2 regions of the Rossellomorea vietnamensis genome follow, and region 2 is predicted to be linked to the other one. Evidence: a T-box and tRNA genes for the amino acid it is inferred to sense, from the RefSeq annotation. Region 2 holds a T-box; the other holds one or more tRNA genes.

Region 1 (9,963 bases), 1.8 Mb from region 2:
ATTTCCTCGCATGAGGAAATGTTGAAAGGTGGCTTCGGCTACCACTTACAGATGGACCCGCGGCGCATTAGCTAGTTGGTGAGGTAACGGCTCACCAAGGCAACGATGCGTAGCCGACCTGAGAGGGTGATCGGCCACACTGGGACTGAGACACGGCCCAGACTCCTACGGGAGGCAGCAGTAGGGAATCTTCCGCAATGGACGAAAGTCTGACGGAGCAACGCCGCGTGAGTGATGAAGGTTTTCGGATCGTAAAGCTCTGTTGTTAGGGAAGAACAAGTGCCGTTCAAATAGGGCGGCACCTTGACGGTACCTAACCAGAAAGCCACGGCTAACTACGTGCCAGCAGCCGCGGTAATACGTAGGTGGCAAGCGTTGTCCGGAATTATTGGGCGTAAAGCGCGCGCAGGTGGTTCCTTAAGTCTGATGTGAAAGCCCACGGCTCAACCGTGGAGGGTCATTGGAAACTGGGGAACTTGAGTGCAGAAGAGGAAAGTGGAATTCCAAGTGTAGCGGTGAAATGCGTAGATATTTGGAGGAACACCAGTGGCGAAGGCGACTTTCTGGTCTGTAACTGACACTGAGGCGCGAAAGCGTGGGGAGCAAACAGGATTAGATACCCTGGTAGTCCACGCCGTAAACGATGAGTGCTAAGTGTTAGGGGGTTTCCGCCCCTTAGTGCTGCAGCTAACGCATTAAGCACTCCGCCTGGGGAGTACGGTCGCAAGACTGAAACTCAAAGGAATTGACGGGGGCCCGCACAAGCGGTGGAGCATGTGGTTTAATTCGAAGCAACGCGAAGAACCTTACCAGGTCTTGACATCCTCTGACAACCCTAGAGATAGGGCTTTCCCCTTCGGGGGACAGAGTGACAGGTGGTGCATGGTTGTCGTCAGCTCGTGTCGTGAGATGTTGGGTTAAGTCCCGCAACGAGCGCAACCCTTGATCTTAGTTGCCAGCATTCAGTTGGGCACTCTAAGATGACTGCCGGTGACAAACCGGAGGAAGGTGGGGATGACGTCAAATCATCATGCCCCTTATGACCTGGGCTACACACGTGCTACAATGGACGGTACAAAGGGCAGCGAGACCGCGAGGTTTAGCCAATCCCATAAAACCGTTCTCAGTTCGGATTGTAGGCTGCAACTCGCCTACATGAAGCTGGAATCGCTAGTAATCGCGGATCAGCATGCCGCGGTGAATACGTTCCCGGGCCTTGTACACACCGCCCGTCACACCACGAGAGTTTGTAACACCCGAAGTCGGTGAGGTAACCTTTTGGAGCCAGCCGCCTAAGGTGGGACAGATGATTGGGGTGAAGTCGTAACAAGGTAGCCGTATCGGAAGGTGCGGCTGGATCACCTCCTTTCTAAGGAAGATTTACTAAAACGTTTGACGCGTCGAAGTTTTGTTCAGTTTTGATGGTTCAATCATCAAACAAACAATGGTAAGCATTGCTTATCATTCATTTTTATGGAATATGGGCCTATAGCTCAGCTGGTTAGAGCGCACGCCTGATAAGCGTGAGGTCGGTGGTTCGAGTCCACTTAGGCCCACCATATTCTCATTAAACGGGGCCTTAGCTCAGCTGGGAGAGCGCCTGCTTTGCACGCAGGAGGTCAGCGGTTCGATCCCGCTAGGCTCCACCAAAGATTTTTGCGTCAGCAAAATATCTAACCATACGATCTCTTCCGAGATCCATGATTGTTCTTTGAAAACTAGATAAAGATAAATTGATAGTCAAGAAATTACCGAGTATCGCCATTTTAGGTTTTAAACCTGATGTAACAACCAATTCGGTTAAGTTATGAAGGGCGCACGGTGGATGCCTTGGCACTAGGAGCCGACGAAGGACGGGACTAACACCGATATGCTTTGGGGAGCTGTAAGTGAGCTTTGATCCAGAGATTTCCGAATGGGGGAACCCATTGTTCGTAATGGAACAATATCCTTACTTGAATACATAGAGTATGGAAGGCAGACCCAGGGAACTGAAACATCTAAGTACCTGGAGGAAGAGAAAGCAATTGCGATTCCCTGAGTAGCGGCGAGCGAAACGGGATATAGCCCAAACCAAGAGGCTTGCCTCTTGGGGTTGTAGGACACTCTATACGGAGTTACAAAGGAATGGAGTAGACGAAGAAGTCTGGAAAGGCTCGTCAAAGAAGGTAACAACCCTGTAGTTGAAACTTCATTCCCTCTTGAGTGGATCCTGAGTACGGCGGGACACGTGAAATCCCGTCGGAAGCTGGGAGGACCATCTCCCAAGGCTAAATACTCCCTAGTGACCGATAGTGAACCAGTACCGTGAGGGAAAGGTGAAAAGCACCCCGGAAGGGGAGTGAAATAGAACCTGAAACCGTGTGCCTACAAGTAGTCAGAGCCCGTTAACGGGTGATGGCGTGCCTTTTGTAGAATGAACCGGCGAGTTACGATCCCATGCAAGGTTAAGTTGATAAGACGGAGCCGCAGCGAAAGCGAGTCTGAATAGGGCGATTTGAGTATGTGGTCGTAGACCCGAAACCAGGTGATCTACCCATGTCCAGGATGAAGTTCAGGTAACACTGAATGGAGGTCCGAACCCACGCACGTTGAAAAGTGCGGGGATGAGGTGTGGGTAGCGGAGAAATTCCAATCGAACTTGGAGATAGCTGGTTCTCTCCGAAATAGCTTTAGGGCTAGCCTCATGTGTAAGAGTCTTGGAGGTAGAGCACTGTTTGGACTAGGGGCCCTCATCGGGTTACCGAATTCAGACAAACTCCGAATGCCAAAGACTTATCCATGGGAGTCAGACTGCGAGTGATAAGATCCGTAGTCGAAAGGGAAACAGCCCAGACCACCAGCTAAGGTCCCAAAGTATACGTTAAGTGGAAAAGGATGTGGAGTTGCTTAGACAACCAGGATGTTGGCTTAGAAGCAGCCACCATTTAAAGAGTGCGTAATAGCTCACTGGTCGAGTGACTCTGCGCCGAAAATGTACCGGGGCTAAACGTATCACCGAAGCTGTGGATTGACACCTCTAGGTGTCAGTGGTAGGAGAGCGTTCTAAGGACTGCGAAGCTAGACCGTAAGGACTGGTGGAGTGCTTAGAAGTGAGAATGCCGGTATGAGTAGCGAAAGATGGGTGAGAATCCCATCCACCGAATGCCTAAGGTTTCCTGAGGAAGGCTCGTCCGCTCAGGGTTAGTCGGGACCTAAGTCGAGGCCGATAGGCGTAGACGATGGACAACAGGTTGATATTCCTGTACCACCTCTTTTCCGTTTGAGCAATGGGGGGACGCAGGAGGATAGGGTAAGCGCACTGCTGGATATGTGCGTCTAAGCAGTTAGGCTGATGATGAGGCAAATCCCATCATCGTGAAGGCTGAGCTGTGACAGCGAGCGAATTATAGTAGCGAAGTTCCTGATTCCACACTGCCAAGAAAAGCCTCTAGCGAGGAAAAAGGTGCCCGTACCGCAAACCGACACAGGTAGGCGAGGAGAGAATCCTAAGGTGAGCGAGAGAACTCTCGTTAAGGAACTCGGCAAAATGACCCCGTAACTTCGGGAGAAGGGGTGCTCTGGTAGGGTGCAAGCCCGAGAGAGCCGCAGTGAATAGGCCCAGGCGACTGTTTAGCAAAAACACAGGTCTCTGCGAAGCCGTAAGGCGAAGTATAGGGGCTGACGCCTGCCCGGTGCTGGAAGGTTAAGAGGAGTGCTTAGCGCAAGCGAAGGTGCGAATCGAAGCCCCAGTAAACGGCGGCCGTAACTATAACGGTCCTAAGGTAGCGAAATTCCTTGTCGGGTAAGTTCCGACCCGCACGAAAGGCGTAACGATCTGGGCACTGTCTCAACGAGAGACTCGGTGAAATTATAGTACCTGTGAAGATGCAGGTTACCCGCGACAGGACGGAAAGACCCCGTGGAGCTTTACTGTAGCCTGATATTGAATTTTGGTACAGCTTGTACAGGATAGGTAGGAGCCTTGGAAACCGGAGCGCCAGCTTCGGTGGAGGCATCGGTGGGATACTACCCTGGCTGTATTGAAATTCTAACCCGCGCCCCTTATCGGGGTGGGAGACAGTGTCAGGTGGGCAGTTTGACTGGGGCGGTCGCCTCCTAAAGAGTAACGGAGGCGCCCAAAGGTTCCCTCAGAATGGTTGGAAATCATTCGCAGAGTGTAAAGGCACAAGGGAGCTTGACTGCGAGACCTACAAGTCGAGCAGGGACGAAAGTCGGGCTTAGTGATCCGGTGGTTCCGCATGGAAGGGCCATCGCTCAACGGATAAAAGCTACCCCGGGGATAACAGGCTTATCTCCCCCAAGAGTCCACATCGACGGGGAGGTTTGGCACCTCGATGTCGGCTCATCGCATCCTGGGGCTGTAGTCGGTCCCAAGGGTTGGGCTGTTCGCCCATTAAAGCGGTACGCGAGCTGGGTTCAGAACGTCGTGAGACAGTTCGGTCCCTATCCGTCGTGGGCGCAGGAAATTTGAGAGGAGCTGTCCTTAGTACGAGAGGACCGGGATGGACGCACCGCTGGTGTACCAGTTGTCTTGCCAAAGGCATCGCTGGGTAGCTATGTGCGGAAGGGATAAGTGCTGAAAGCATCTAAGCATGAAGCCCCCCTCGAGATGAGATTTCCCATCACGTATGTGAGTAAGATCCCTAGAAGATGACTAGGTAGATAGGTCAGAGATGGAAGCATGGCGACATGTGGAGTTGACTGATACTAATCGATCGAGGACTTAACCACAAAGAGTCATATTTATATGAAACATTGGTCGATACTCGGCTTTCTTGACATCAATCCTTTATCTAGTTTTGAAGGAACAACCCTTCAATTGAATATTCGTCTGGTGATAATGGCGAAGAGGTCACACCCGTTCCCATGCCGAACACGGAAGTTAAGCTCTTCAGCGCCGATGGTAGTTGGGGGATCTCCCCCTGTGAGAGTAGGACGTCGCCAGGCAAATAGGAAAAAGAGTAGCTCTTAGGAGTTGCTCTTTTTTGGTTTGATTTGAAGTTCGAAGAACATGATTGTTTTATTAGATCTCTCCTAGACCGCAGTGCGAGGGTAGGGAGGAGCAAGAAGGTCGAGGACGCGAGGGAGAGAAGACCGGAGTGTGGCTCCCACACGAGGATCTGAACGAGTGAAGCGGACGAAGAGATTCGCCGCTCTTCACTAGCCGCAGCTTTCAGTGCCGATGGTCGTTGGGGGCTCCCCCTGTGAGAGTAGGACGTCGCCAGGCAAATGTGAAGAAAGAGTAGCTCTTAGGGGTTGCTCTTTTTTTGGTTTTGATTAAATTTGTTCGAAAAACCTCTCCATCTCTCAACCTAATACACTTATAATCTCCAGTCACCAGTATACCAACATCTTTTCACAATCTTTTTTATAGAGACATACACAGACTCGCTAACGGCAACATAAGATTAGAGTACACTTGATTATTCTGTCAGTTGAAATGTTTATAATTATGTATACAATTAGTGGTTTTGAGGCAGAATAGATTGTATGGAGGTGGAGGGCCCGATGTTAAATCAGGAACGTAAGGCGGCTTTGGAAGAGTGCATCGTTTGTCACGTTGAGAAGAAGGTTGGAATCCATCTATACACATCGTTTATCTGCACAGATTGTGAAAAGGAAATGGTTCACACAGAAACGAATGATCCTTTGTACAAAACGTTTATACAAAGGCTGAAAAAAGTGAATACTCCTCAAATCTACTCATAACCAGAAGGTATACATGGTTATGATTTTTTTTTGATGTCAGCGTTTTAATGGTTTATGAGTTTCGTTGATTCACCTTCATCTAAATACAATTTGCAATCTCCGAAGCATGGGACCGCATGGGTATGATACGATATGGATGGATATTTTACTTTAAGGAGATAGATGGAATGAAGCGAGATCATACAAGAACCCCGCTGATTGAGGCGATCGAGAGGCACCGGTCCACACAACCGATTTCATTTCATGTGCCGGGGCATAAGAACGGTTTATTGGTTCAGGATCAGCCATTTTATCAGTCGGATCTTACAGAATTAAGTGGTTTGGATGATTTACATGATTCCCATGAGGCGATTCGGGAAGCGGAGGAATTGCTTGGGGATGTATATGGGTCTTTAGTGAGTCATTTTCTGGTGAATGGAAGTACGGTAGGGAATATTGCGGCGATCCTTGCTTCCTGTGAACCTGGGGATACGGTATTCGTTCAGCGGAACTGTCATAAGTCGGTGCTGAACGGTATCAGGCTTGCCAAGGCTGTTCCGGTTTTCATTGAAACAGAGTGGGATGACATGGGGACCGCCCTTGGGATACGGTTGGATGATATAAAGGAAGCGATGAGCGTATTCCCTCATGTGAAAGCTTGTGTACTCACATATCCGACTTATTATGGGTTTACATACAATCTTAAAGAAATCATAGATGAGTGTCATAAGCATGATGTCGTCTGTATCATTGATGAGGCTCATGGTGCTCATTTTACAATAGGTCCGCCGTTTCCCGAATCCTCCATGGAGTGCGGGGCGGATATTGCTGTTCATTCCGCTCATAAGATGCTTCCGGCCATGACGATGGGATCGTATTTACATATTGGAAGTACCCGGGTGGATGCCTATAAGGTAAAAGACTATTTAACTATGCTACAATCAAGTAGTCCTTCGTATCCGATTATGGCATCCCTTGATTATGCGAGATCCTATGTCGGGACGTTTTTAAAAGAGGACTTGGATCAAACACTGGAGCAGGTTCGCGAATTTATAGATGGGATTGAACGGATCCATCCTCAGCTCATTGTTCAACAGGCACATGATCCATTAAAGTTGATCATGAAGTTTGAAGGGCGGACGGGTTATGTTTTAAAGGAGCTGTTAGAATCTGTAGGTGTCTACGCTGAACTTGCTGATCCGAATCAGGTACTGCTGATTCTTCCTTTAGTAAAGAAAGGTTTTTCGTTTCCGTATACGGAAGCGATCACCAGGATAAACAAGGCGCTTGAGAATGAGCCTGTGGTGGAAGTCACTCCTATGGAGCGGATAGCTGGCTCGAGAAGGCACCCCCCTTTTTCCAGCTTGGCATTAACCGTGGAGGAAATGGATGGGAAAGTGGAAGTGTTGATTTCCCTGGACAATGCAGAAGGAGAAGTTTCCGCTGGAATGGTGACGCCTTATCCACCGGGTATCCCCTTACTGGTGCCGGGAGAACGCATCACTGCCGATGTAATCCGGCGTTTGAACGAATATATAAGGAATAAGGCAAACATACAGGGGCATCACCGATTGGCTGACCATTGTGTGTATGTGTATCGATAAAGCGGAGGGAAACAAATGACAAGAGGATTGTTCATTACCGTTGAAGGTCCCGAGGGAGCCGGGAAGTCAACGATATTATCAGAGTTATATCAACAACTGCTGCAGGATGGCCTGGATGTTGTCCAGACGAGGGAGCCTGGTGGTATTTCCATAGCTGAGCAGATCAGGGAAGTCATATTAAATACTAAGAACACAGAAATGGATAAACGGACGGAAGCACTGTTATATGCAGCTGCGAGACGTCAGCATCTGGTGGAGAAAGTGATTCCGGCACTTAAAGCAGGCAGGATCGTCATTTGTGACCGGTTTATTGACAGTTCCCTCGCCTATCAGGGGAATGCCCGTGGCATCGGGATGAAAGAAGTCATGGATATCAATCAATTTGCGATTGAAGATAAGATGCCGGATCTCACGTTGTATTTTGACATTGATCCCGAAGAGGGATTAAAGAGAATTGCAAAGCATAACGGCAGGGAAGTGAATCGCTTGGATCTCGAATCGGTTGAATTTCATACTCGCGTCCGGGAGGGGTATCAGAAGTTGATCGAACAATATCCTGATCGTATTCAAGTCATCGATGCAAGTAAGAGTAAGGAAGCGGTATTTGCTGATGCGTACGAAATCGTGACGGGTTATTTAAACAGATGAAACTAGTAGAAGAGACGGACGGCCGGGCAAAAATTCGTTGCTCGGCCATCCGTCTCTTTTTTAGATGAAGCATTGGAGTCTTTTCAATGATATAATAGAAGGAAGTAAATGGCTTTATAACGGAGGAATTCATTCATGAAGGTAATTATGGCAGTTGTACAGGATAAGGATAGCAATCGTTTGTCTAATGCCCTGATGGAACATAATTTTCGTTCGACAAAATTAGCGAGCACCGGCGGCTTTTTGAAGTCAGGAAATACGACGTTCATTATTGGTACTGAGGATATTCGTGTGGAGAAAGCATTACAGGTTATTAAGGAAAACTGTCAGTCACGTGATCAAATGGTGGCACCGGTGTCCCCTATGGGTGGAAATGCAGATTCCTATGTGCCTTATCCCGTAGAAGTGGCCGTAGGCGGGGCAACGGTATTCGTTCTCCCGGTAGAACAATTCCATCAGTTTTAAAGTGAGGTTGAATCACTATGAAAATTAATCAGGACCACCGTGTGTCCTTGGATAGTGTTGCGAAAGAACAGAGAACGGGCAGTACCGGTCAAGTGAAGTTCGGTCAGCTCGTTCAGAAACATGATCAGAAAATGCAGATGGACCAGCTTAATAAGCTTCTTGGCACGATAGAGGACGCCGGCACCCGTTTAGCCCAGTCAAGGACATTCAAAGATCTTGCCAAATATAAAACATTGGTCAAGAAGTTTGTACGGGAAGCAGTCGACTTCGGAATGGACCTGAAGCAGTCCCATACCTGGAATCAATATGGGGAGGGACGAAAGCTGAATATCGTCGAAACGGTGGACCAGCATCTTGTCGGTTTAACGGAGGATGTATTGGATAAAGAAAAGAAGTCCATTGATATATTAGGGAAAATCGGGGAAATAAAAGGTCTGCTTATTAATCTTTATATGTAAGAGAGTGATGTTAAGACATGTTGTTTGAAGAGATACAACCATTTCAGCCAGTCGTCCTTCAGATGCTGCAGAATAGTATATTGAAGGATCGTGTCGCTCATGCTTATTTATTCGAGGGTGAAAAAGGGACACGAAAGAAAGAAATGAGCATGCTGTTCGCCAAGGCATTATTATGCCTGAACCGGGTAGACGGAAAGCCATGTGAAGACTGCTCCAACTGCAGAAGGATCAATCACGGGAATCACCCGGATCTGCATGTGGTGGAGCCGGATGGTCTATCTATCAAGAAGGATCAGATTAAAAGTCTGCAAGAAGAATTTTCGAAGACGGGTGTAGAATCCAAGAAGAAGATCTATATCATCGTTCACGGAGATAAGATGACGGCGAATGCGGCAAACAGCCTATTAAAGTTTCTGGAAGAGCCGCTCGCGGATACAACCGCGATTCTCATCACAGAAAATATTCATCGGATCCTGCCGACCATTCTTTCCAGGTGCCAGACGGTTTCATTTAAACCGTTACCGAAAGAACAGCTGACCAAACAGTTATTGGAAGAGGGAATCCCGCCTCACTTTGCCACTCTTGCAGCCAACTTGACGAACCATTATGAGGAAGCTGTAGAAATATGTCAAAATGAGTGGTTTGCACAAGCAAGAATAATAGTGTTAAAATTATATGAAGTCCTCCAGAAAAGTCCCTTCCAAGCAATGGTCAAAATACAAGAGGATTTTGTACAGCACTTCAAAGAAAAAGATCAAGTCGATCGAGCATTGGATCTTTTACTTCTAATATATAAAGACTTACTTCATATCCAGTTAGGAAAAGAAGAACAGCTCGTGTACCCGGACCAAAAGGAAAACTGGAAATCCAACGCACTTCAAGTATCAACCAATCGTCTTTCTACTAATATGACGGTGATCCTTGAAGCAAAACGCAAATTAAACGCCAATATGAATTCGCAGCTGCTAGTAGAACAGCTTATGCTAAAACTGCAGGGGTGATGGTCCTTTGTACGATGTTGTAGGAGTTCGCTTTAAAAAAGCGGGTAAAATCTATTATTTCGATCCGGGTGAATTGGACATTCAAAAAGATTGTTA
Region 2 (9,963 bases):
AAGTGGGATGTTTTACGGGACAAGGCCCGGTGGCATTTCATCGGTTCCCTGCAATCAAGGAAGGTCAAAAACATCATTGATAAAGTATCATACATACACTCCCTGGATCGTCTGTCACTGGCGAAAGAAATTCATAAAAGAGCGGATAAACCTGTGTCTTGCTTCGTTCAAGTGAATGTTTCCGGAGAAGGATCCAAACATGGTATTTCTCCTGATGAAGTGAAAGAATTTGTCGGCAGTTTAAAAGACTTATCCAATATTAAAGTCGTAGGATTGATGACAATGGCTCCCCAAACGGATGATGAACCTTTCTTAAGGTCTTGTTTCAGGCAGCTGAAGACCATTCAGGAAGAAGTCCGTTCGCTTAATCTTCCATATGCCCCATGTACAGAATTATCCATGGGCATGAGCAACGATTATGTGATTGCAATTGAAGAGGGTGCCACATTTATTCGTATTGGAACTGCATTAGTTGGAAATGACTGAGAGGGGATGAATACAAATGGGTATTAAGTCAAAGTTTAAAACGTTCTTTTTGCTGGATGAAGATGAATACGAATATGAAGAAGAAAAGTATGAAGAAGAATACGAGGAGAAAAAGCCCATGAAGTCGCAGCTTTCAAATTCAAAACAAAATGTTGTGAGCCTTCAGAGTGTCCAGAAATCTTCCAAGATGATTCTTGTAGAACCAAGAGTATATGCAGAGGCACAGGAAATAGCAGACCATCTAAAGAATCGACGCTCTGTCCTTGTAAACCTGCAGCGGATACAGCATGACCAGGCGAAGCGTATTGTCGACTTTCTCAGCGGGACGGTGTATGCAATCGGCGGCGACATTCAACGTGTAGGCGACAATATTTTTCTTTGCACACCTGACAATGTTGAAGTGAGCGGAAACATTTCTGAATTCTTAAAAGAGGAAGATTTAGCAGACTCGAGGTGGTAATGTAAACTATGGTAATGCTTTATGAAATTTTGTCAAAACTAATCCAACTATACTCCTGGGCGTTAATCATTTATATTCTAATGTCATGGTTCCCGAATGCCAGAGAGACATCGATCGGACAGTTCCTTGCAAGGATCTGCGAACCGTATTTAGAACCGTTCAGACGATTTGTCCCATCGATCGGTATGATTGATATTTCACCGATTGTGGCATTCATTGTGCTGAATCTGGCCCAATCCGGGTTGTACCAATTATTTAGATGGCTTATTTAATCTGGACTATGTTAAGGAAAGATATCTATAAAGGACTGAAACCGGTCAAACAGTTTCGGTCCTTTTATTTTGGGTGAATCACAGAGGAGGTGAAAGTATGTCTTCGATCTATCAACATTTCAGGCCGGATGAGAAAGAGTTTGTAGATGCTGTGCTCCAGTGGAAGCAAACAGTGGAAGATCAATATACAGCGAAACGAACGGACTTTTTGGATCCGAGGCAGCAGCATATTGTCAGGTCCATCATTGGTCAACACGATGAAATCCTTTTATCCTTTTATCCTGAAAATACGGAACGGAAACGAGCTTTATTGTACCCACCTTATTTTCAGCCAGAGGAAGAAGATTTTGGAATAAGGTTATTTGAAATACAGTACCCTTCGAAGTTTGTTACAATAGAACATAGACAGGTATTAGGGACCTTGATGTCAATTGGATTGAAAAGGGATAAGTTCGGGGATATCCTGACAGGCGAGGAGACCATTCAGCTGATGCTTGCAGATGAAATTGCAGATTATGTCCTGATGGAACTGACCCAAATAGGGAAAGCCAAGATTTCTTTAAAGGATATTCCACTGAGTGAACGAATGGAAAGCCGGGAAGAATGGCAGGAGAAAACGACTACCGTCAGTTCAATGAGGCTTGACGTCGTACTTGCAGCCATCTATAATGATTCCCGCCAAAAGGCTCAAACCTTGATCAAAAGCGGACATGTAAAAGTGAATTGGAAAGCAGTTGAAAATCCCTCCTTTGAAGTCGAAGCTTCCGATGTTCTATCTGCCAGAGGGTACGGAAGAAGTAAGGTACTGTCGGTTGAAGGAAGAACAAAACGGGATAAATGGCGAATCTCTGTGGGGATTCTGAAATAATTTAAGAAAAATAAAGGAATTCTCCCACATACTGTCGAAATTTTAGTTATAATAAATATGTAATTCACCAAGTACTGGAGGTGGCTCCCATGCCTTTAACGCCATTAGACATACATAATAAAGAATTTAGTCGTGGCTTTCGTGGTTATGATGAGGATGAGGTTAACGAATTTTTAGATCAGATTATTAAAGATTACGAAATTCTGATCCGCGAGAAGAAAGAAACGGAAGAACGTTTAAACTCCTTGAATGAACGTTTAGGTCATTTTACAAGCATCGAGGAAACGTTAAATAAGTCAATCGTCATTGCTCAAGAAGCAGGGGAAGAAGTCAAGCGGAATGCAATGAAAGAATCAAAGCTAATCATTAAGGAAGCCGAGAAGAACGCCGATCGGATCGTTAATGAATCTTTATCCAAAGCCCGTAAGATTGCCATTGAGATAGAAGAACTCAAGAAGCAGTCAAAGGTGTTCCGTACTCGTTTCAAAATGTTGATCGAAGCACAGCTTGATCTTCTTGATACAAATGACTGGGATCAATTAATGGAATTCGATTTGGATGCAACGGATTTAAAAACTTTAAAAGAAGAAGAGACATTGTCTTGACGAAAAGAGCAATACTTTCATATAATTGAACAACAATCTTAATTGTATTAATAGGCTGAGACAGGGACAGTACGTACTTATCATGAATCCTTTCTAGCGAGTCGGGGACGGTGTGAGCCCGACAAGGAAAGAAGCCCGGAAGATCACCCTCGAGCCCTGCTCACGAAATTCCTTAAGGAAGAGTAATGAGTGGCGATTTATTCACGTTACGAATCAACAAGTGAAGACCAGTTTCGGTCTTTATGAGGGTGGTACCGCGGGAAAGGCTTTCTCGTCCCTATTCAGGGATGAGGAAGCCTTTTTATATTTCTCGAAAAAAGGAAAGTTCACCCTGCCTGATTAAGAAGTGAAGGATATAGAAAAGATGGCAATTAAGAGAGAAATGATTAGGAGGATGATTTCATGGAATATAAAGATACATTACTGATGCCGAAAACAGAATTTCCGATGAGAGGGAACTTACCGAAGCGTGAACCGGATACACAGAAGAAGTGGGAAGAGATGGACATCTATCAAAAAGTACAGGAAAGAACGAGTGATCGTCCTTTATTCGTCCTTCACGATGGCCCTCCTTATGCCAACGGGAATATCCACATGGGTCATGCATTGAATAAAATCCTGAAAGACTTTATCGTACGCTATAAATCCATGAGCGGTTTTCATGCCCCGTATGTTCCAGGATGGGACACTCACGGTTTGCCGATTGAGCAGGCGTTAACGAATAAGGGCGTAAAGCGTAAAGAAATGACGATCGCCGAGTTCCGTAAATTATGTGAAGAGTATGCTTACGAGCAAGTCGATAATCAACGCAAGCAATTCAAGCAATTAGGTGTACGGGGCGACTGGGAAAACCCTTATATCACATTAAAACCTGAATATGAAGCACAGCAAATCAAAGTTTTCGGTGATATGGCGAAAAAGGGTTATATCTACAAAGGGAAGAAACCTGTCTACTGGTCACCATCAAGTGAATCAGCCCTTGCAGAAGCTGAAATCGAGTATCAGGACAAGCGTTCCCCATCCATTTATGTAGGTTTTGCCGTTACAGAAGGTAAGGGTGTCCTTGAAGAAGGGACCCAACTGGTGATCTGGACGACCACACCATGGACGATCCCTGCAAACCTTGGGATTGCCGTACATGCAGACTTAAACTATGTCGTTGTAAATGTAAAGGAAAACAGCTATGTCGTAGCCGAAGATTTACTTGAAGACGTATCCGAGAATCTTGAATGGGAAAACCATTCTGTGACCAAAAAGGTCAAGGGTGCAGAACTCGAACATATCGTGGCAAAACATCCCCTGTATGATCGTGACTCCCTTGTGGTCCTTGGTGAGCATGTTACGACTGATTCAGGTACTGGCTGTGTCCATACAGCTCCAGGGCACGGGGAGGATGACTTCCTCGTAGGGAAGAAATATGGACTGGATGTGTTATGTCCCGTCGATGACAAAGGGGTTATGACTTCAGAAGCTCCAGGGTTTGAAGGTTTATTCTATGATAAGGCCAATAAACCAATCACAGAAAAGCTTCAGGAAGCAGGGGCATTATTGAAGTTAAACTTCATCACTCACTCATACCCGCATGACTGGCGCACGAAAAAGCCGGTTATTTATCGAGCGACGGCACAGTGGTTTGCATCCATCGATAAATTCCGTAAAGAATTACTCCAGGCGGTAAAGGATACGAAATGGGTTCCCGCATGGGGAGAAACACGTCTATTCAATATGGTCAGAGACCGTGGAGACTGGTGTATTTCCCGTCAGCGTGCATGGGGAGTGCCAATTCCTGTATTCTATGCTGAGAATGGTCAGGAGATCATTACAGATGAGACGATTGATCATGTGTCCAAGCTTTTCCGTGATCATGGATCAAATATTTGGTTTGAAAAAGAAGCAAAAGAACTTTTACCTGAAGGATTTACACATGAAGGCAGTCCTAACGGGAAATTCACGAAAGAACAGGACATCATGGACGTATGGTTCGATTCAGGATCTTCCCATCAGGCCGTTCTTGAGGAAAGAGATGACTTGCAGCGTCCTGCAGACCTTTATCTCGAAGGATCCGATCAATATCGTGGTTGGTTCAACTCTTCATTGACAACAGGCGTAGCCGTAACGGGTAAAGCCCCATACAAAGGAGTGTTAAGTCACGGATTCGCTCTTGATGGCGATGGAAGAAAGATGAGTAAATCATTAGGGAACGTCGTTGTCCCTGAAAAGGTAATGAAACAACTAGGAGCCGATATCCTTCGTCTTTGGGTAGCGTCTGTTGATTATCAGGCAGATGTTCGAGTATCTGACCCAATCTTGAAGCAAGTGGCTGAAGTCTACCGTAAGATCCGTAACACTTATCGTTTCTTGTTGGGGAACCTTTCTGACTTTAATCCTGAAACAGATGCGGTATCCTTTGATGGATTAAGAGAAGTGGATCAATTTATGCTCGTGAAGCTGAATGATCTTGTGAAGAATGTGAAAAATTCATACGATAAATATGAATTCGCAAGCATCTATCATGCAGTCAATAATTTCTGTACACTGGATTTGAGTTCATTCTACCTGGATTTTGCAAAGGATGTTCTGTATATCGAGTCAGAAAATCACTATGAGCGCAGAGCGATTCAGACGGTATTGTATGAAAGCCTGGTAGCACTTACGAAACTGATGTCCCCGATCCTTTCCCATACAGCAGATGAGGTTTGGGCATACATCCCGGGTGCAGTGGGCGAAAGTGTCCAACTGACTGATATGCCTGAAGTACAACAACTCGCAAATGCGGATGAATTGAAGGAAAAATGGAACACATTCTTAGAATTAAGAGATGATGTTTTAAAAGCACTTGAGGAAGCACGTAATCAGAAGGTGATCGGTAAGTCATTGACGGCTAAAGTGACCCTATACGTCAATGACGAAACGAAACGCTTACTTGATTCCATCAAAGAAGACTTAAAACAGCTGTTCATTGTATCATCCTTTGAAATCGGCGGAACGGTGAGCGAGGCTCCGGAGCATGCGTTAAGCCTTGGTGAAAACAACATTGTCGTTGAAAAAGCTGAAGGTGAAACATGTGACCGCTGTTGGATCGTAACCCCAACAGTGGGAGAGGATAAAGATCATCCAACTCTTTGCACACGCTGTGCATCCGTTGTGAAAGAAAGCTATTCCCATCTGACATAATCAAGTACGAGGTGACCTGTCATGTGACAGGTCCCTTTTTTTGTCTTTATACCACAGCATTTCAAATTCCATAATTGCTATATCTTGCAACACAATATTCAGGGTCATTTCCCCCATACTATAAGTGGAGGGATCAAGATGACATATGACCGATACACATCCATTGTAGAAGAGCTTAAACAATCCTTGAAAGAGCTTGAAGCAAGTCAATCTCAACACCCTTTAATCCAGCAATATATAAACGATGAGATCACCGAGGTAAAACAAGCACTGAGTCGTGTCCGGGATAATCAATACGGTTATTGTGAATCGAGCGGGCAGGAAATCCCGTTCGATTACATGGTAATGAACCCAACCTGTACGACGATCGAAGATGCATACGAATGGAGAAGGTTTGGGAAGATTTCATCCTATTCATAAATTTCTCCCGCGTTTCCATCGTTCTTCTCCAGTTTAAGTGTCTTTATTTCCCCTTTTATGCTAAAATGCAAAGGTAATCATTTAAAGATGTTCGGAGGTTGCCTTTGTGTATTATTATTTAGTGGCTTTGGTTGTAATTGGACTGGATCAATTGACAAAATGGTTGGTTGTAAGACGAATGACCGAGGGAGAAAGCATTTCAATCATAGATAATGTCTTTTATCTTACTTCTCATCGGAATCAAGGTGCAGCATGGGGAATACTCCAAGGACAAATGTGGTTTTTTTACATTATTACATTAATAGTGATTGTAGGTATCGTGTATTATATGCAAGTCCATGCAAAAGGACATACATTGTTTAGTCTGAGTCTTGCTTTCATGCTAGGCGGTGCAATTGGAAACTTTCTTGACCGTGTCTTCAGAAAAGAAGTGGTCGATTTCTTAAATACATACATCTTTTCCTATGATTTCCCGATTTTTAATATTGCCGATGCAGCATTAACCATTGGAGTAGCACTGTTACTGATTTATATGTATTTAGACGAACGAAAAGCAAAGAAGGAGAACAAAAATGGAAGTAATTCAGCACAACATACTTGAGGAAAACCAGGGAGAACGAATCGACAAGGTCGTTAGCCAGTTGAATAAGGATTGGTCCCGTTCCCAGGTTCAACAATGGATAAAAGAAGGTCATATTAAAGTAAATGAAGAAGCGGTGAAACCTAACTTCAAGTGTCCGTTGAATGCAGTCATCACGGTATCGATTCCGGAACCGGAAGAATTGGATGTAGAGCCGGAAGATCTTAACCTTGATATCGCCTATGAAGACGGGGATGTCATCGTCGTAAATAAGCCGAAAGGGATGGTCGTCCACCCTGCACCGGGTCATTATTCAGGAACAATGGTGAATGGATTGATGCATCACTGTAAGGACCTGTCAGGAATCAATGGCGTACTGCGACCAGGTATTGTACACCGTATTGATAAGGATACATCTGGATTGCTGATGGTGGCGAAAAATGACATGGCTCATGAGCATTTGGTGAATCAGCTTGTGGACAAGTCCGTTACCAGAAAATATACAGCCATCGTACATGGCCTGATCCCCCACGAATACGGGACGATCGATGCGCCGATCGGCAGGGATCCTAAAGACCGCCAAAGTATGGCTGTCGTGGATAATGGCAAACAAGCGGTCACGCATTTCAAGGTGCTGGACCGATATAAAGATTTCACCCTCGTTGAATGTGAACTGGAGACAGGCAGAACCCATCAAATCCGTGTGCATATGAAATACATCGGTTTCCCGCTCGCGGGTGATCCGAAATATGGCCCGCGAAAAACGTTAAGCATTGAAGGACAGGCCCTTCATGCCGGCGTGCTTGGGTTTGTTCATCCCAGAACGGAAGAATATATGGAGTTCCATGCGGAGTTACCCGAAGAATTCACGAAATTGGTTAAGCATCTTGAAAATAACCGTTGACAAATTTCGACCTTGCCTTTATGATAATGTTAATTGAATAAGTAACCTTTAATACGGTCCCGTGAGGCTGAGAAGGAGCAGTGTACGACCAAAAATTCTTTGGCGTGCAATCAGATCATAACGATAAGTGTGCCCTCTCATCTCTACGGTGAGAGGGATTTTTTATTGAAATAAAAGAAAATGAGGTGGCGAAAATGACAAAGAAAGCAACAGTACTGGATCAACCCGCCATTCGAAGGGCGCTCACACGGATCGCCCATGAAATCATCGAACGAAACAAAGGAATTGAAGATTGCATCTTAGTCGGCATCAAAACAAGGGGCATTTATATTGCCAATCGATTAGCCGAGCGGATCCATGCGATTGAAGGGGAAGAAATTCCGGTCGGAGAAATCGACATCACCCTATACCGTGATGATTTAACGACGAAAACAGAGGATCATGAACCAGAAGTGAAGGGTTCTGACCTTCCGGTTGATATTACAAACAAGAAAGTCATTTTGGTGGATGATGTCCTATTCACTGGAAGAACGGTCCGGGCAGGGCTCGATGCCTTAATGGATCTCGGAAGACCAAGTCAGATTCAACTGGCTGTGCTGGTCGACCGTGGACATAGGGAATTACCGATACGGGCGGATTTCGTCGGGAAGAATATTCCGACATCAAGCTCTGAGAAAATCATGGTCGCATTATCAGAAGTCGATCAGGAAGACATCGTTGCCATACACGAAAAAGAATAACGAAAGTCCTTTTAAGAGTGGTCCAGTGAGGCTGACAAAGGATGGGAATGAAGGTAGAAACAGGCCTTCTTGTACCCTCTTTGTGCCCTCTTTAGGACAAAGAGGGTTTTTTAATGGGTAAAAATGGGTATTAGAGGAGGAAACATACATGAATCAAAATCAACAAGTCGTGTTAGACGTAGAAGAAGTACCTAATATAGGAAAATGGATTACACTGAGCATACAGCATCTATTCGCCATGTTCGGGGCAACGGTGCTGGTCCCGTTCCTGGTTGGATTAAGCCCTGGGGTTGCTTTGATCTCAAGTGGACTCGGAACACTTGCCTATCTCCTGATCACGAAGGGGAGGATCCCTGCTTACCTTGGATCGTCATTCGCTTTTATCGCACCGATCCTCGCTGCCAAGAGCCTGGGAGGACCGGAGGCTGCCATGATGGGAAGCTTTCTTGCAGGGATTGTGTATGGAATCGTAGCGCTGCTTATATCAAAGCTTGGATTGAAATGGCTGATCAGGATCCTTCCTCCGGTTGTGGTAGGGCCCGTCATCATGGTGATCGGATTGGGACTTGCCGGAACGGCCGTCAATATGGCCATGTATGAAAATCCCGGAGCAGAACAATTGGTTTACAGTAACACGCACTTCATGGTGGCTCTTGCCACATTGGGAATCACGGTCATCTGTTCGATTTACTTCAAAGGATTTCTCGGAATGGTTCCGATCCTTGCTGGAATCATAGGAGGATATGTCATCGCGGTTTTTGCAGGGCTGGTGGATTTTCAACAGGTAATCGATGCTCCATTCTTCCAGATGCCGGACTTCTTTGTCCCCTTTGTGGACTACACGCCGAGCTTCTCATGGGAAATCGTAGGGATCATGGTTCCTGTTGCACTTGTGACCCTGGCAGAACATACAGGGGACCAGATGGTATTAAGTAAGGTCGTAGGACGAAATTTCATTGAAAAGCCGGGTCTTCACCGCTCCATCCTTGGGGACGGGGTAGCGACTGTGATCGCCTCTTTCCTGGGCGGACCACCAAATACAACGTACGGTGAAAACATCGGGGTGCTTGCGATTACACGGGTGTTCAGCGTATTTGTCATCGGCGGCGCTGCGGTACTTGCCATCATGTTCGGATTTGTCGGCAAGATAACGGCTTTGATCGGTTCGATCCCATCAGCAGTCATGGGTGGGGTATCCATCCTGCTGTTCGGGATCATCGCTTCAAGTGGACTCCGTATGTTGATCGATAACAAAGTAGACTTAGGAAACAAGCGTAATTTAGTCATCTCGAGTGTCATCCTTGTCATCGGAGTCGGAGGGGCATTCGTAAAGATCAACGAGCAGGTTTCCCTATCGGGGATGGCCCTTGCAGCAATCGTTGGGGTGTTCCTGAACCTTGTCCTGCCGGGCAGGGAAGAAAGTGAAGGAAGTAACAACTTATTCGAAGAAGAGA

What was found. A T-box is a leader RNA that pairs with one kind of tRNA and senses whether it is charged. The one in region 2 lies ahead of ileS (isoleucine--tRNA ligase), so its partner is inferred to be a tRNA-Ile.
Region 1: it encodes a tRNA-Ile, which carries the amino acid that the T-box ahead of ileS (isoleucine--tRNA ligase) is inferred to sense. The anticodon was not compared.

Annotation. Positions count from the first base shown of each region.
Region 1 is NZ_CP104558.1:2,796,195-2,806,157, reverse strand. Features, by position in the region: rRNA gene N5C46_RS14525 (16S ribosomal RNA) at 1-1,369, shown strand, start outside; tRNA gene N5C46_RS14520 (tRNA-Ile) at 1,483-1,559, shown strand; tRNA gene N5C46_RS14515 (tRNA-Ala) at 1,574-1,649, shown strand; rRNA gene N5C46_RS14510 (23S ribosomal RNA) at 1,799-4,734, shown strand; rRNA gene rrf (5S ribosomal RNA) at 4,834-4,950, shown strand; gene N5C46_RS14500 (sigma factor G inhibitor Gin) at 5,512-5,712, shown strand; gene N5C46_RS14495 (aminotransferase class I/II-fold pyridoxal phosphate-dependent enzyme) at 5,880-7,295, shown strand; gene tmk (dTMP kinase) at 7,311-7,943, shown strand; gene N5C46_RS14485 (cyclic di-AMP receptor DarA) at 8,079-8,408, shown strand; gene N5C46_RS14480 (YaaR family protein) at 8,426-8,866, shown strand; gene holB (DNA polymerase III subunit delta') at 8,884-9,867, shown strand; gene N5C46_RS14470 (PSP1 domain-containing protein) at 9,875-9,963, shown strand, end outside.
Region 2 is NZ_CP104558.1:1,025,928-1,035,890, reverse strand. Features, by position in the region: gene N5C46_RS05340 (YggS family pyridoxal phosphate-dependent enzyme) at 1-486, shown strand, start outside; gene N5C46_RS05335 (cell division protein SepF) at 503-946, shown strand; gene N5C46_RS05330 (YggT family protein) at 955-1,218, shown strand; gene N5C46_RS05325 (YlmH family RNA-binding protein) at 1,316-2,086, shown strand; gene N5C46_RS05320 (DivIVA domain-containing protein) at 2,176-2,691, shown strand; T-box leader at 2,740-2,973, shown strand; gene ileS (isoleucine--tRNA ligase) at 3,094-5,865, shown strand; gene N5C46_RS05310 (hypothetical protein) at 6,004-6,285, shown strand; gene lspA (signal peptidase II) at 6,392-6,886, shown strand; gene N5C46_RS05300 (RluA family pseudouridine synthase) at 6,858-7,769, shown strand; gene pyrR (bifunctional pyr operon transcriptional regulator/uracil phosphoribosyltransferase PyrR) at 7,964-8,509, shown strand; gene N5C46_RS05290 (solute carrier family 23 protein) at 8,658-9,963, shown strand, end outside.